3 regions of the Pseudoalteromonas sp. 78C3 genome follow, and region 3 is predicted to be linked to each of the others. Evidence: predicted binding sites of a transcription regulator. Region 3 holds the regulator's gene; each other region holds the start of a gene.
What was found. Region 3 encodes FliA, which starts transcription of late flagellar genes. Its sites were predicted from a motif close to CTAAAGNTNNNNNNNNNNNNGCCGATA; they were not measured.
Positions count from the first base shown of each region.

Region 1: the regulator FliA is predicted to act here: its motif matches at 1,663-1,689, upstream of fliS (flagellar export chaperone FliS).
Region 2: the regulator FliA is predicted to act here: its motif matches at 2,624-2,650, upstream of CXF76_RS06550 (VC2046/SO_2500 family protein).

Region 1 covers NZ_PJAV01000009.1:68-4,640, forward strand. The annotation lists gene CXF76_RS00230 (sigma-54 dependent transcriptional regulator) at 1-1,390, opposite strand, end outside; gene fliS (flagellar export chaperone FliS) at 1,824-2,225, shown strand; gene CXF76_RS00240 (hypothetical protein) at 2,234-2,533, shown strand; gene fliD (flagellar filament capping protein FliD) at 2,679-4,109, opposite strand; gene CXF76_RS00250 (flagellar protein FlaG) at 4,170-4,573, opposite strand, start outside.
Region 2 covers NZ_PJAV01000127.1:32,177-36,749, forward strand. The annotation lists gene CXF76_RS06530 (MHYT domain-containing protein) at 1-1,267, opposite strand, end outside; gene CXF76_RS06535 (YgjP family zinc-dependent metalloprotease) at 1,612-2,244, shown strand; tRNA gene CXF76_RS06540 (tRNA-Tyr) at 2,354-2,438, opposite strand; tRNA gene CXF76_RS06545 (tRNA-Tyr) at 2,488-2,572, opposite strand; gene CXF76_RS06550 (VC2046/SO_2500 family protein) at 2,685-3,212, shown strand; gene CXF76_RS06555 (DUF6172 family protein) at 3,392-3,694, shown strand; gene CXF76_RS06560 (GGDEF domain-containing response regulator) at 3,888-4,573, shown strand, end outside.
Region 3 covers NZ_PJAV01000128.1:19,832-24,404, reverse strand. The annotation lists gene CXF76_RS06735 (chemotaxis protein CheA) at 1-832, opposite strand, end outside; gene CXF76_RS06730 (protein phosphatase CheZ) at 848-1,621, opposite strand; gene cheY (chemotaxis response regulator CheY) at 1,639-2,022, opposite strand; gene CXF76_RS06720 (RNA polymerase sigma factor FliA) at 2,063-2,773, opposite strand; gene CXF76_RS06715 (MinD/ParA family ATP-binding protein) at 2,800-3,660, opposite strand; gene flhF (flagellar biosynthesis protein FlhF) at 3,653-4,573, opposite strand, start outside.

The DNA.
Region 1 (4,573 bases), on a different contig from region 3:
TTCTGCGTACACCTAGTATTTCTGCAGCGCGAGCTACAACGTAATCATAGCGCTCTAACGCTTGGGTTATTAAGCTAATTTCAAGTTCGGCTAAATAATCTTTAAGTTCAATACCATCATCTGGCAATAGCCCACTACCCGTTTGGCTAAACTCAGCGTCTGGCTCACTTTCGTAATCGCTAAAACCGGTGCTAAATATGTCGTTAAAAGCGTCTTTTTCCATTAACTCTTCAGGGTATTCTGGTTCGTAGGCTTCAACTTCAATGTAACGATATTTATTAGGTAAATCGGGAATATCAACCACTTTTTCAGGAAACATAATAACCATACGTTCCACTAAGTTAGCAAGCTCACGAATATTACCAGGCCAAGCATGTTCTTTTAAGCTCTCAACAGCGCGCTCGGTAAACTTAGCGGTAGAACCTGTTTGGTCGTTAACACGGCGCATTAACTCTTTTAAAAGCAGCGGAATATCATCAGCACGTTCACTAAGCGATGGGTTTTCGATAGGAAATACATTTAAGCGGTAATATAAATCTTCCCTAAAACTCCCCTCTTCAATCATTGTTTCTAGGTTACGATGCGTGGCCGCAATAACGCGTACATCAGCTTGGATAGCCTTTGTACCACCAACACGTTCGTAGCTGCGTTCTTGCAATACTCGCAGCAACTTAACTTGCATTTGCAGTGGCATATCGCCTATTTCATCTAAAAATAACGTCCCACCTTGAGCTAGTTCAAACCGCCCTTTACGAGCCGATATAGCACCAGTAAACGCGCCTTTTTCGTGGCCAAATAGTTCACTTTCGAGCAGCTCAGCCGGAATAGCACCACAGTTAACAGGTACAAACGGTCCATTAATACGCTTTGAAAGCAAGTGTACATTACGGGCAACCACTTCTTTACCTGTGCCTGATTCGCCTAAAATTAAAACATTAGCATCAGTTTTTGCCACTTGCTCAATTAAAAAACGCACATCTTTAACCGCATCGGTTTCACCAACAAGACCATCAAACGTTTTGTGTGGTTTACTGTGCTTGTGCTCGTTTGGCAACATACGCTGATACTGCTGGCAGTCGTGAAGTAACTGAGTTGTCACTTCGTGATTAAATGGCTCGCAAATAAGCCCCACTACATTAGCTATACTTAATAGTGGTTTTAGCGTTTCGCCAATTAATAAAAACGGTAATGTTGGATAGCGTTTAATTAAGCTTTCGTGGTCAAGTGATTGCAACGCTCCTAAAATAATCATGCATTCTTGCTGCTGATATTTTTTACATTCTTGTTCAAAGCAGTCTTCGCTTAATAGTTGAGCAGCTTCACCAATAAAGCCAAGCGAAGCATTTAATCCTATTGCGCGGTTGTTATTATTATCTAAAATCAAGATCATATTTAGCGAGCCGTACTTTCACTAATTTTTATAATTAGTTAAATTGTAAGCCAGTTCAGCATGGATGCAAGTGATAGCGGCAGTTTTTTGACATAAACGCCAAAAAACAGACGGGCTAGTTAAGTCAATCATACTTAATAGTTAATCATTAAGTATGGGTTATAGTTTTAACTTAGCCATTACTTAACTATTACCTAACTATAACTTAGCTCTAAAAATTAATTTACTCGGCTATAAAAATGCTATTGTTAGTAAATAAACTCAATTATAAATTTAAGTTGAAGTTACAAATGCCGATATATAGATAAGCAAAAATGCTTGGCATTAATATTGCTTTGTTCTTATAAAAGTATAAAAGCTTTATTGATTTTTTATATAAGTTTTTATATTAGCTTTCACATAATTTTATCGTTTTAAATTTTAGGATTTTCCCATGGCTCATGTCTCAGTAAAAAAATACAGTCAAGTTCGTGCTAGCAGCATTGCCGAAATGGCACCTTACGAACAAATAAACCTTATATTCAGTAATATTATTGGTCGTTTAGCTGCAACAAAGGGCTTTATTGAGCGCAAAGAAATAGCAAAAAAAGGTGAAAATATTTCAGCATGTATTTTGTTATTTGGTGCACTGCAAGATGCACTTAATTTAGAAGTAGAACAAGACCCTAGTATTTCTAACAATTTATTGGCACTTTACGATTACTGCCAACGTCGCTTAACGCAAGCTAACCTACATAACGATATTGAAGCAATTACTGAAGTATCAAGTATTGTTAAAGAAATTAAAGAAGGTTGGGATAATATCCCACTAGATCAACGCAACCCTGCGGTTTAATTTTAATTATGGATTCGCAAACACCAGCAAGCCATGCTGAGCAGATACAAGCATTACTTAGTAACATTGAAGTGTTGGTAAATGATAATAATGCAGACGAAGCTCAGCCTTTTTTAGACACTTTAAATACTGATATAAAGCAATGGTGTGAAGGCAGTGAAGGCCCAAGTGCAGAGCAATTAGAATTAATTCAGCTTCGTATAAATACCATTTTAGTTAAAGCGAATAATGCAAAAAATGAATCTTCTAAAGCTATTATTAAACATAAAAAGTCTGGTAAGGCCATTAAAGCTTATAAAAGCACCTAGTAAACAGGCCTAATAAACGACCTTTATTTTAACTAAATGTATGGCTATATCTTACTATTTGAATCAAAGAGCAATACACAATAAAAAACCGCTAAGTTTAAACTTAGCGGTTTTTTATTAAATATATAATATTCTTACTCAGTTATTAATTTGATTGCCTAACTACGCCTGGCATGTTCTCTAATTGAGCTTGGACATAGCTGCTGGTGTTATTAAGGCTCGCCACCAATAAATCCATCGCATTATATTGAGAATATAAACGAGCTGATAACGACTCCATTTTACTTGTTAAACTTTCTCTTTGATCATCTAAATCATCTAACTGATTTGTTTTACTATCAATTCTGTTTTGGATAATACCGTCAGAATCTGTATAAAAACTAACTAAATCATCAAACGACTGTGCAAAGCCATCATCATTACTACCAACAAAAAATTGCTGTACTAAACTAACATCGGATTTAATTTGATCATTCAATGTGTCACTATCCAAGCTAAGCACACCATACCGGTCAGTTGTTACTCCTAATTGTGAAAGTGATAACGAACTCCCTCCCACATTTACTGAATCTGTTATTGTATCTCGCAGTTTAGACATTACACCACGTAATAATGAGTCCCCAGCCATTACGCCAACGCCATCTTCACCTGACGCACCTAAAGTGTTACTAAGCTCTAACAACTCGTTGTAACTACTGATAAAACTATTTAAACCTGTTTTAATATTATTATTGTTCTCAGTAACTGATATGTCGCTTATGTCGTCATCGATGTCATGCAGTTTCTTAACATTAATGTCAACACCATCAATAACATTGCTAAACTCATTAGTATTACTTGATACAGTCAACGCACCATCAATTGTTATCTGTGCATTTTGTGCAGCGTTTACTTCAGTTAGATTAGTAGTATGGTTAGCTGGGTCTGTATCTGATACGTCATAAGCTAATCGAGATAATCCGCCAGTATCAGTATTATTACCGTCATCGTCTTGTACGGAAATTGTAATTGCGTTGTCTTCACCGGTTTCTTTACTAGTCAGCACTAAATGCTGACCTGTATCACTCGTGACTATAGTGGCCACAACTGAATCATTACTATCATTGCCAGTATAAGGGCCGTTATTAATTTGGTCTCGTAAATCTTCTAACGTGTTTGTAGCCGATAAAACCGTAGAAAAACTATTTGTGCCAGAACCTATCGTGATTACACCCGCACCTATAGCCTCGTCTGCTGCAAATGCAGGGGACGATAACTTATGAGCTTGTGCTAATGCGTCTACTTTTACGTTATAGCTTCCAGGCTGCGCGTTTTCATCTGCGCTAATAGAGATAAAGTCATCAGTACCTGATGTACTACGCTGCTGGTATTTATCACTATCCCCCAAAGCTTCCATTGAGGTTTGCACTTTTTCCAGTGCAGATTTCAATGCCCCTACAGCTGAAATATCTGTTGTTAAATTAGCTTCTTTAGTATTTAAACGAGCTTCAGCAGGTGCTTGTTCAGCATTAACTAATGCATCAACAATATCTGATACGGCCAAACCTGAGCCTAAGCCATTAAACGAAATAGACATACTTCACCTCTCAAATACTCAAAAATAAACTAACTTATTATTAGTAATTCAAACTACCGACTAAACCGTTTGATCAATCAAAATACCTGCCGATTCAGATAATTTAGACACTAAACTTAACACTTCCTCAGAAGGATATTGTTTAATGACTTCACCACTGTTTTTATCAAGAACTTTAATTACATCGCGGCCTGAATCTTCATCAACTTTAAATTGTAAACTTCGGTTCATTTCGCCCATGAAGTCTTGCAATTGTTGCGCCATCTCTTCTAATTGTTCACGCTCTAAAGGCTGCTTTTGCGTAGAGTTTATATCGTATTGGTTTTTCTGTAATTGCTGTTGATTTTGTTTCTCTACTTGATTTACATCATCAACAGCTCGTTCGGTTAAAGAGTGAACAACCGGTCCTACCTGCTTGTCATTTCCAGCGGTTAGATTAGATAATGTTGTAACCTCTGCATTTG
Region 2 (4,573 bases), on a different contig from region 3:
TCCAGTTATCATCAAATTTACACCTAAAAGCCACACCTGGCATGTTATCCATTAAAGAGCGGTATTTTTGCTCTTTTTCTTCAAGGCTTTTTTGTAAAGCTCGTTGCTCTGATAAGTCTGTTATGAAGCCTACGTATAGAGGATTTTGCCCTGGCTGATTAACTTCTCCAATCCCCAAACGAATCGGGAATAAGTGGCCATTTTTATGCTTTGCAAAAATTTCACGGTTAACACCGATTACTTTACCTAAATCAATATTTTTAGCTTTAGAAAGGTAGCTATCGTGATGCATCGCGATAGCATCATCCATTAGCATTTTAATATTATGATTTTGTACTTCATTTTCGTGCCAGCCAAAAATTTTACTGGCTGATTCGTTAAAGCTCAAAATAATGCCGGTGTGATCAATCGTTACGATTCCATCAATGGCTGTGCCTAAAATTGCGTTTAAGCGAGACTCGTCGGCTGACTTTTCTTCAAGTAACATTTTATATCTGACCATGCCATTAAGTACCGCTACTACGCTTGTAATGGCAATCGTTGCAGTTGCAACCGCGATGGCTACAAAAGTGAGCCCAGCAGAAGCATTTGCGTCGTCATATAAAAGAGGAGATGTTGCAACAAAGCGTGTAGATGCCATGCCCATATAATGCATAGCAGCAACAGCAAAGCCCAATATTATAGCGCTGATGGCTCTATTTTGTAGGTATGATAGTTTTGGAAAAAATTTTTCAAGATTAAAGCGGCTATATAACGCTATAAACGAAAGAGCGACGGCAACTAAAATTGAAAGGCCAAAGGTCAGTGGGTCATAGCGCAACATTGGGGAAAGCTCCATTGCAGCCATACCGCTGTAATGCATTGTACCAATACCAGCCCCTAGTAAGATCGAGCAAATGCTGAGCACTCTAAAGTTTCCATCACTATTTACAAGTATTGATACCGCATACTGACATGCTAATAAAGCAGGAAGAAAAGAGAGTAGTGTGATTGTTGGATCGTAGCTTATATTAGTACATAGCGAAAAAGCTAACATACCTATAAAGTGCATACTCCAAATACCAGAAGAAAATACAGTTGCTGCGGTTATATTTGCTAAACGTTGATAACGAGGGAATTTAGTCTCTTTTGCTAAATCAATGAGCTTAGTAGTAAAAAAAGCAGCAAAAATGGCTATTAATACAGACATTGAGACTAGAAGAGGGTCGTAAACCCCATTAAGTATTAGGCTTGGATCTTGGTCTGTAATGAAGAAAGCTGATAGCATAACGGCTCGAAATATAATCTTTATTTTACAAGTTTAATCTAATTTAATAATAAATGAACCGTTATTTCTAATCGCGCTATAAAGTGACGAATTTTAAGCAAGTTTATTTATTGTTTTGTTATTGAAGTAAATAAAGTGATTTAACTTTCAGTTCAAATAAAACAGACGGCTCAATCTATAGCTTATTATAATAAAGTGGATTAGGAGTTAGGTGCGACTGTATGCCTAAGAGTTTAAAATTGATGGTAATATGGATTATATAAACGGATGCTATATTTAGAGTTTAAGTCGTGTTTGAATATCAACTAAAAAAGAGTACTAGACGCAAAACAGTCGCAATAAAAGTGCATAGTCAAAAGGTAACTGTGTATGCGCCACATTTTGTCGCAAAAAAACACATTGATACTTGGTTATTTGACAAACAAGAGTGGGTTGCAGAACAATTAAAAAAACAATCGTCAATTGATGACACTAAGCAGTACCCCTTTGAATCTAAAAAAATCAGTGTTTTTTCAGAAACTATTTGTTTGAAACTGGACTCAGGCCAAGATTCCAAAGTAACCCCGTATGATGACCACTTACTTATTACAATATCTCCTCGAGTTAAAAACACTTATCAAAAGTATCGACAGCTATTAGAGACTTATTTAAAAGAGCAGCTTATTGCATACATAGAGATGCGTTTAGCGTATTTCTGTACTCAAATGGGTGAAGAGTTGCCAAATGATTTAAAAATAGGTGTTTATAAACGAAAGTGGGGGAGTTGTAATAGCAAGCGAGAACTCACTTTTAATTTACATCTTATAGGTGCTCCTTACCACGCCATAGATTATGTGATTGTTCATGAGCTTGCCCATTTAAAGTATTTAAATCATAGCAAAGCTTTTTGGCAGCGAGTAGAGGCGTTTTTCCCCGATTACAAAACATCATCTAATTGGTTAAAACAAAATGGTATGAGTTTACAGTGGGTGTTTTGATGTTACTGAATATAGGAATATAGGAATATAGGAATATAGGAATATAGGAATATAGGAATATAGGAATATAGGAATATAGGAATATAGGAATATAGGAATAGTAGAGAAGTGGTGGAGGGAGCTGGATTCGAACCAGCGAAGGCTGAGCCGTCAGATTTACAGTCTGATCCCTTTGGCCGCTCGGGAACCCCTCCACACTAATTTTATTGCATTTGGCCCCACTTAACTTAGCGGTAAGAAAAGTGGTGGAGGGAGCTGGATTCGAACCAGCGAAGGCTGAGCCGTCAGATTTACAGTCTGATCCCTTTGGCCGCTCGGGAACCCCTCCAATGCAACGGCGCTGATAATAGCAAATTGCGTATTTAAGTAAAGAAAAAAGCTAAAGAAAATTGAAATAAAGCCGATAAATATCTATCAGTTACCACAATCGGCTAAAGACTATGCAAATAGATGATTTGTTAATCACAGAGAGTCAGTTAAACAGTAGACTCAATAATAGTGTGCATGAAAATCGCCGTGGCGAATTTGCACTATTATTAGCGATGCTGTCACATGACGCACTCGACTTTAGTCAATTTCATTTACCAAAAACTGAAACAGATAATTTAGTTATAGAAGAAGAGGCGTTAAGAAAGCAATTTGGCGCAGGTCCAAAGCAACTTTTAGCCCCTGATGAATATAATATGTTGGTTGGACAATTTAATGCATCATTAATATCTCAAGAAGGAGCGCGCTGTGGTATGACAAGTATTAAGTTAAGACAATGCTTAAGCCCTGAACCACTTGCGATTAGAAATGATGATAAGCATATTTCACTTAATATAATAGATAACTGTGAGCTTGCCGTCAGAAGAAGAATTAAAAGCGAACAAACCCAACTAGCTAATCCCCCTATAGATGCAGCTGCTTTTTACGACAGCCTTAATAATGATGCAATACATCAACCACTTCAACTTATTGCTGTGTGATATATGATTGTAATAATCACCAGTTAATATATGCTTTACAACGGGTCTGCTTTATATATTTGCTAATAATTGATTTAATGAAAAAAAAGCATCCAAAAATTAAATGCAATTGCTATAATGGCGTCAAATGGTATGACATGAAATGCCATTATCATTAAACCAAGGTAATTAGGAACGTAATGAAGAAAACATTCACGCTAAATCACGAGAAAATCAAATACCCTCGTATGGTTGATGCTGCAAAGCACGAAGTGAAAAAATATTTGAAAAGAGAGCGTAATAAAACGCTACCTGAAGATGCTGACTATTGGGCATTTGACTGTAAGTTTGGTAACACAGCTGAAGATGCGCAAGTTGTGCACGTTGCTGAATTAAGTAACCAAATTGGCGAAATTGAAAAGCAAGGTTTGACCTCTTTCTACGTAGAGATTTTAGCTCGACCTGCTCAACGTCAACAGTTAGATTTAGATGATGACGAATAATACTTAACTAAATTAAGTATTCAAAGTTATAAAATGAGCCCAAGTGGCTCATTTTTTGTTTTTATGCAATAAAGATTTACTAAAAAGCATTTTTATTAGTAACCAATAAGTAGAACCCCTCTTAATTAACATTTGAATAATAAAATGTGATGCTATAGGCTGTTTTTAATTAAAAAAACAAAACATTTTTACTATGCCAATAAATTACTCTGACCATCAATTAAAACTAAGTTTAAAGAATTCTAAAGTACTTATAGTTGACGATCAGTTATTAAGCTTAATCGTATTGAAAAAAATATTATCTGAGCATTTTAATGTGACAACTGCTGGAAGTGGTGAAGAGGCGATAGAAATTTGTAATGTTGATTTACCTGATATTATCCTACTCGATATTAATATGGGTGGAATGAGTGGTATTGATACATGTTTAAAATTAAAAAATAATACTGAAACACAGGATATCCCAGTTATTTTTGTTACATCCTTTGAAAACGAAGAAGAAGAGTGCTGGGAAGCCGGAGCTGTCGATTTCATTAAAAAGCCGATTAAAAAAGAAACATTATTTAGAAGAGTTCGTGCGCATATAACGTTAAAATTACAACATGACTTACTCAATCAAAAAGTATTTCTAGATGATTTAACAAAGGTATTCAATCGTCGTTATTTTGATGCGCATTTTTCTAAAATGGAACGAAGCGCCTTACGAGAAAAAGTCGACTACGCACTATTACTCATCGATATAGACTACTTTAAGCAATACAACGATCTTTATGGTCATGTGCAAGGCGATACGGTTTTAAACCTTGTTGCACAAACTATTACTAATAGTTTGCAAAGGCCAACCGATTTTGTTGCGCGTTACGGCGGCGAAGAGTTTGT
Region 3 (4,573 bases):
GCGCTTCAAATTCATCATCACTAATTTCATCATCTGATGAATTAGCAGTATTTGACGCTGGTTTAGCTGGTTCTACAGGTGCTTTAACTGCACTACTTTGCTCAGGTGCTTTACTCGCAACCTCACCAAAACTGCCAACTCCATGTAACTCGTCTAATAAGCTGTCAAATTCATCATCAGTAATATCACCATTAAAATCACTACTACTTGCTACTGGCTTTTCAACTGCAGGACCTTGTCCTTTACCGTGTAGTTCATCAAGTAAGTTTTCAAATTCATCTTCAGTGATTTCGTTTATTTCAGCATCACTAACCGAAGGAGTTCCGCTAAACATTTCATCAAATGCAAATGGATCTTCCTCATCAGCTATTGGCGTATCAACTACTTCATCAAGAGGTTGTTCAACGTCAGTTTCTGAAGCGACTCCGTTAAGCTCGGCTTCTGTTGGAGGTAGGCCCAAAATGTGGAGGGTTTGAAGTAACTCAGGATCTGCTGGTTCTGGCTTATCCCTATTTTGGATAGTCGCGAACATTTCATTAATGGTGTCGAGCGCTTGTAAAATAACATCCATTAACTCTGAATTGACCGTTCGCACGCCTTGACGTAGTAAATCAAATACGTTTTCAGCGCCGTGGCAAGCATCAACAAGTTCTGTCATAGCTAAAAAGCCTGCACCACCTTTTACAGTGTGAAAGCCTCTAAATATGGCATTTAGTAACTCGGTATCTTCTGGATTATTTTCCAGTTCAACTAACTGTTCAGATAAAAGCTCTAGGATTTCTCCTGCCTCTACAAGAAAGTCTTGTAAAATATCTTCATCGACTTCAAACATGCAGTTACTCTCCTCTTAGAAGCCCAAACTTGATAAAAGATCATCGACTTCATCTTGATCAGACACAACATCATTACGCGATTCTTTATCAATAATAGGGCCTTCAGGACCTGCTAAAGTTTGTGTGGCAACTGGTTCTTTTATTTTTTGTTGTTCTACTTTATTCGCTGTGTTGTCACTGTCATCTTGTTCAGCAAACGCTGTTAAAAGATGAAGTAAGCTTTCTTCTACTTCTCTAACAAGTTCTATAACACGGCGAATAACTTGACCTGTTAAGTCTTGATAGTCTTGAGCCATTAGTACATTTGTCATTAAGCTTTGAAGCTCATCCGTTTTATGATGAGAGTTATTCATAAACTTATCGATACTATGGCAAAGTTGTTTAAACTCACCAAGCTCAATCTCCCGGCTCATTAAACGATCCCATGTCGGTTTGATATGAGATATTTCATCTGCAAGTTGCTGAGCTATAGGTAAACTAGCCTCAACAGCATCCATTGTTTTATTAGCCGCATTTTCTGTCATTTCTATAACATAATTAAGCCGCTTTTTAGCATCTGGAATCGCATCTGTCGTTATGTTAGTTAAGCGAGTATCAAGCTCAAAGCTTTTAAGTGCTTCGTGCAGTTGACGAGTCAACTTCCCAACTTCAGCAAATAATTTAGACTGCTCTTGCGAAGCTGTCTCTAAAATCAACTGATTAGCTTTATCTTGCTCATCGTTTTCTAAATAAATGACGAGTTGACGAGCTTGTTCTAACGTTATTTGAGGCGCAGCTGGTGCTGACATAAGCCTCTCCCCCATCATTAGCCTAAGCGTTCAAATACTTTTTCTAATTTAGTTTTTAATGTTCCAGCCGTAAATGGCTTAACAATATAACCATTAACGCCAGCTTGTGCTGCAGCTATTATTTGTTCTTTTTTAGCCTCTGCCGTTACCATCAGTACAGGGATATGTTTTAACTTATCATCTGCACGAATTGCTCTTAAAAGGTCAATACCTTGCATTCCCGGCATATTCCAATCTGTAACCACAAAATCAAACACTTGATTTTGTAACATAGGCAAAGCTGTAGACCCGTCATCAGCTTCTTGAACGTTAGTGAAACCTAAGTCACGTAATAGGTTTTTTATAATTCGTCTCATCGTTGAAAAATCATCAACTACAAGAATTTTCATGTTTTTATCCAAAACATCCCCCAGTGAGGTATTAACCTTAGTTTACTTACTACTAGTTTATCCAGTCATTGATTTTAGCTTTAAGCTTAATCATCGCCTGACCATGTATCTGACTTACACGCGATTCGCTTACATCGAGTATATGTCCTATTTCTTTTAAATTCATTTCATCGTTATAGTATAAAGAAAGTACCATCGCATCACGCTCTGGTAATGACTTTATTGCATTTAGCAAAGACTCATTAAACCGATCATTTTTAACATTATTAAAAGGTTTGTCTAGCGCTAAATCTTGGCCTACGGGAGTAATAACATCCTCATCTACACCAAGGTCTTCTATGCCTAATACTTTACTGGTATTAACATCATTTAAAATATGATGGTACTCATTGAGTGAAATTTCAAGTTTTTCAGCAACTTCTGTATCTGTTGGTTCGCGATTCAGACTGCTTTCGAGCCCAGTAATTGCCTCTGCAACTTGTCGGCTTTTACGGTGTACTGAACGAGGAGCCCAATCACCACGGCGCATTTCATCAAGCATAGCCCCGCGAATACGAATACCGGCAAAGGTTTCAAAGCTTGCGCCTTTTGTTGCATCAAAGTTTTTTGAAGCTTCTATTAAACCTATCATTCCTGATTGAATTAAATCATCAAGCTGAACGCTAGGTGGTAATCGAGCAATTAGATGACATGCCACTTTTTTGACAAGTGATGCATGTTTCTCAACAATCACATTTAAGTTTTGTGTTGATTGATATCCCATAGCTCTATTCACCAATGTTGTCATAATTAGCCGTTTACTAGTTTCTCAATGAAAAACTCTAAATGCCCAGATGGTTGATTTGGTATTGGCCATTTAACTGCTTTTGTCGCCAGCGCTTTAAACGCGAGAGCGGCTGGCGAACTTGGAAAGAGCTCAACAATCACCTTTTGGCGACGTGTTGCTTTGCGCATATTTTCGTCATAAGGAACCGTTGCTACTAGCTCCATTGAAACATCTAAAAAGCGATCGGTAACTTTAGATAGTTTTGCAAATAATTCAGTGCCTTCACGCATACTGCGGACCATATTGGCAACAATTTTGAACTTATAAACACCGTGCTCGCGGCTTAATACTTTAATAAGTGCGTAAGCATCGGTTATTGATGTTGGTTCATCGCACACTACAACCATTACATCTTGTGCTGCTCGTGAGAAGCTTAGCACCATGTCTGAAATACCAGCGGCTGTATCTACAATTAAAATATCAAATTCGGTATTCAATTCGCTAAATGCACGAATTAGCCCGGCATGCTCAGATGGCGATAGTTCAACCATACTTTGCGAGCCCGATGTAGCGGGTACAATTTTAATACCAGCAGGGCCTTCAACTAAAATCTCGTCAAGCTCACATTCACCTGACAAAACGTGTGATAAATTGCGCTCTACACGTAAACCAAGCATCACATCACAGTTTGCTAAACCTAAGTCAGCATCCAGCACTAATACTCTATTACCTTGTTGCCCTAGTGCAATAGCGGTATTTAGAGAAACATTTGTTTTCCCTACCCCACCTTTACCACCGGTTACAGCGATAACTTTTACGCCGTTGTTATTGTTTTGACTCATTTTGCGCAGGCCGCTTGCTTGATCTAATACTGTGTTAATCATACATCCCTACTGTACTTGGCGCCACTGCTTGGTGCCTTGAATGTTGTGCTTTTGTTCTTTTTAAATATAATTGCTCAGCCTTTTTCACTAGTTTCTCAGCATTTGCAACACGAATATCTTCTGGCACTCGTTGACCGTTAGTAAGATACCCTATTGGGAGGCGATTTTGAATCGCAATACTAATAATCTCACCCAAACTTAATGATTCATCTAACTTAGTGAAAATACAACCACTTAACTGTACTTTTTTAAAGTGACGTACTGTTTCTTGTAATACATTAATTTGTGCCGTCGCGCTTAGTACTAAGTAGCTGCGAATATCCACACGTTGGTTACGCATTAACGTGTTTAACTGCTCAGTCAAACGTAAATCTCGCTGACTCATACCTGCTGTATCAATTAATACTAGACGTTTATTTCGTAAATGATATAAAACTTCAGCTAATTCATTAGCATCTTTAACTTGCTTTACACCACAACCAATAATACGGCCGTAAGTAGCAAGCTGTTCATAAGCACCAATTCTGTATGTATCAGTGGTTATTAAGGCCACTTTATCAGCGCCATATTTTTGTGCACCTAACGCTGCAAGCTTAGCAACTGTTGTTGTTTTACCAACACCTGTTGGACCCACTAACGCATATACACCACCTTGGCGAAGTATTTCATTATTGGTTGTTTGCATTTGATCTTCGACCATCGTTAACAACGCTTTCCAGCCTTGCTTACGAGATACATCATCAGGTACAAAACATGCCATTTGTTGCGCTACTTCTTTATCAATACCCATACCGACTAAGCGGTCAACCATGCAAGCGCGTGTTGGATCGCGACGCGCCATATCTTGCTGCATTAAGCCTGATACTTGATGCTCAAGTAATTGACGAATTGCGTTCATTTCTTCACGCATTGT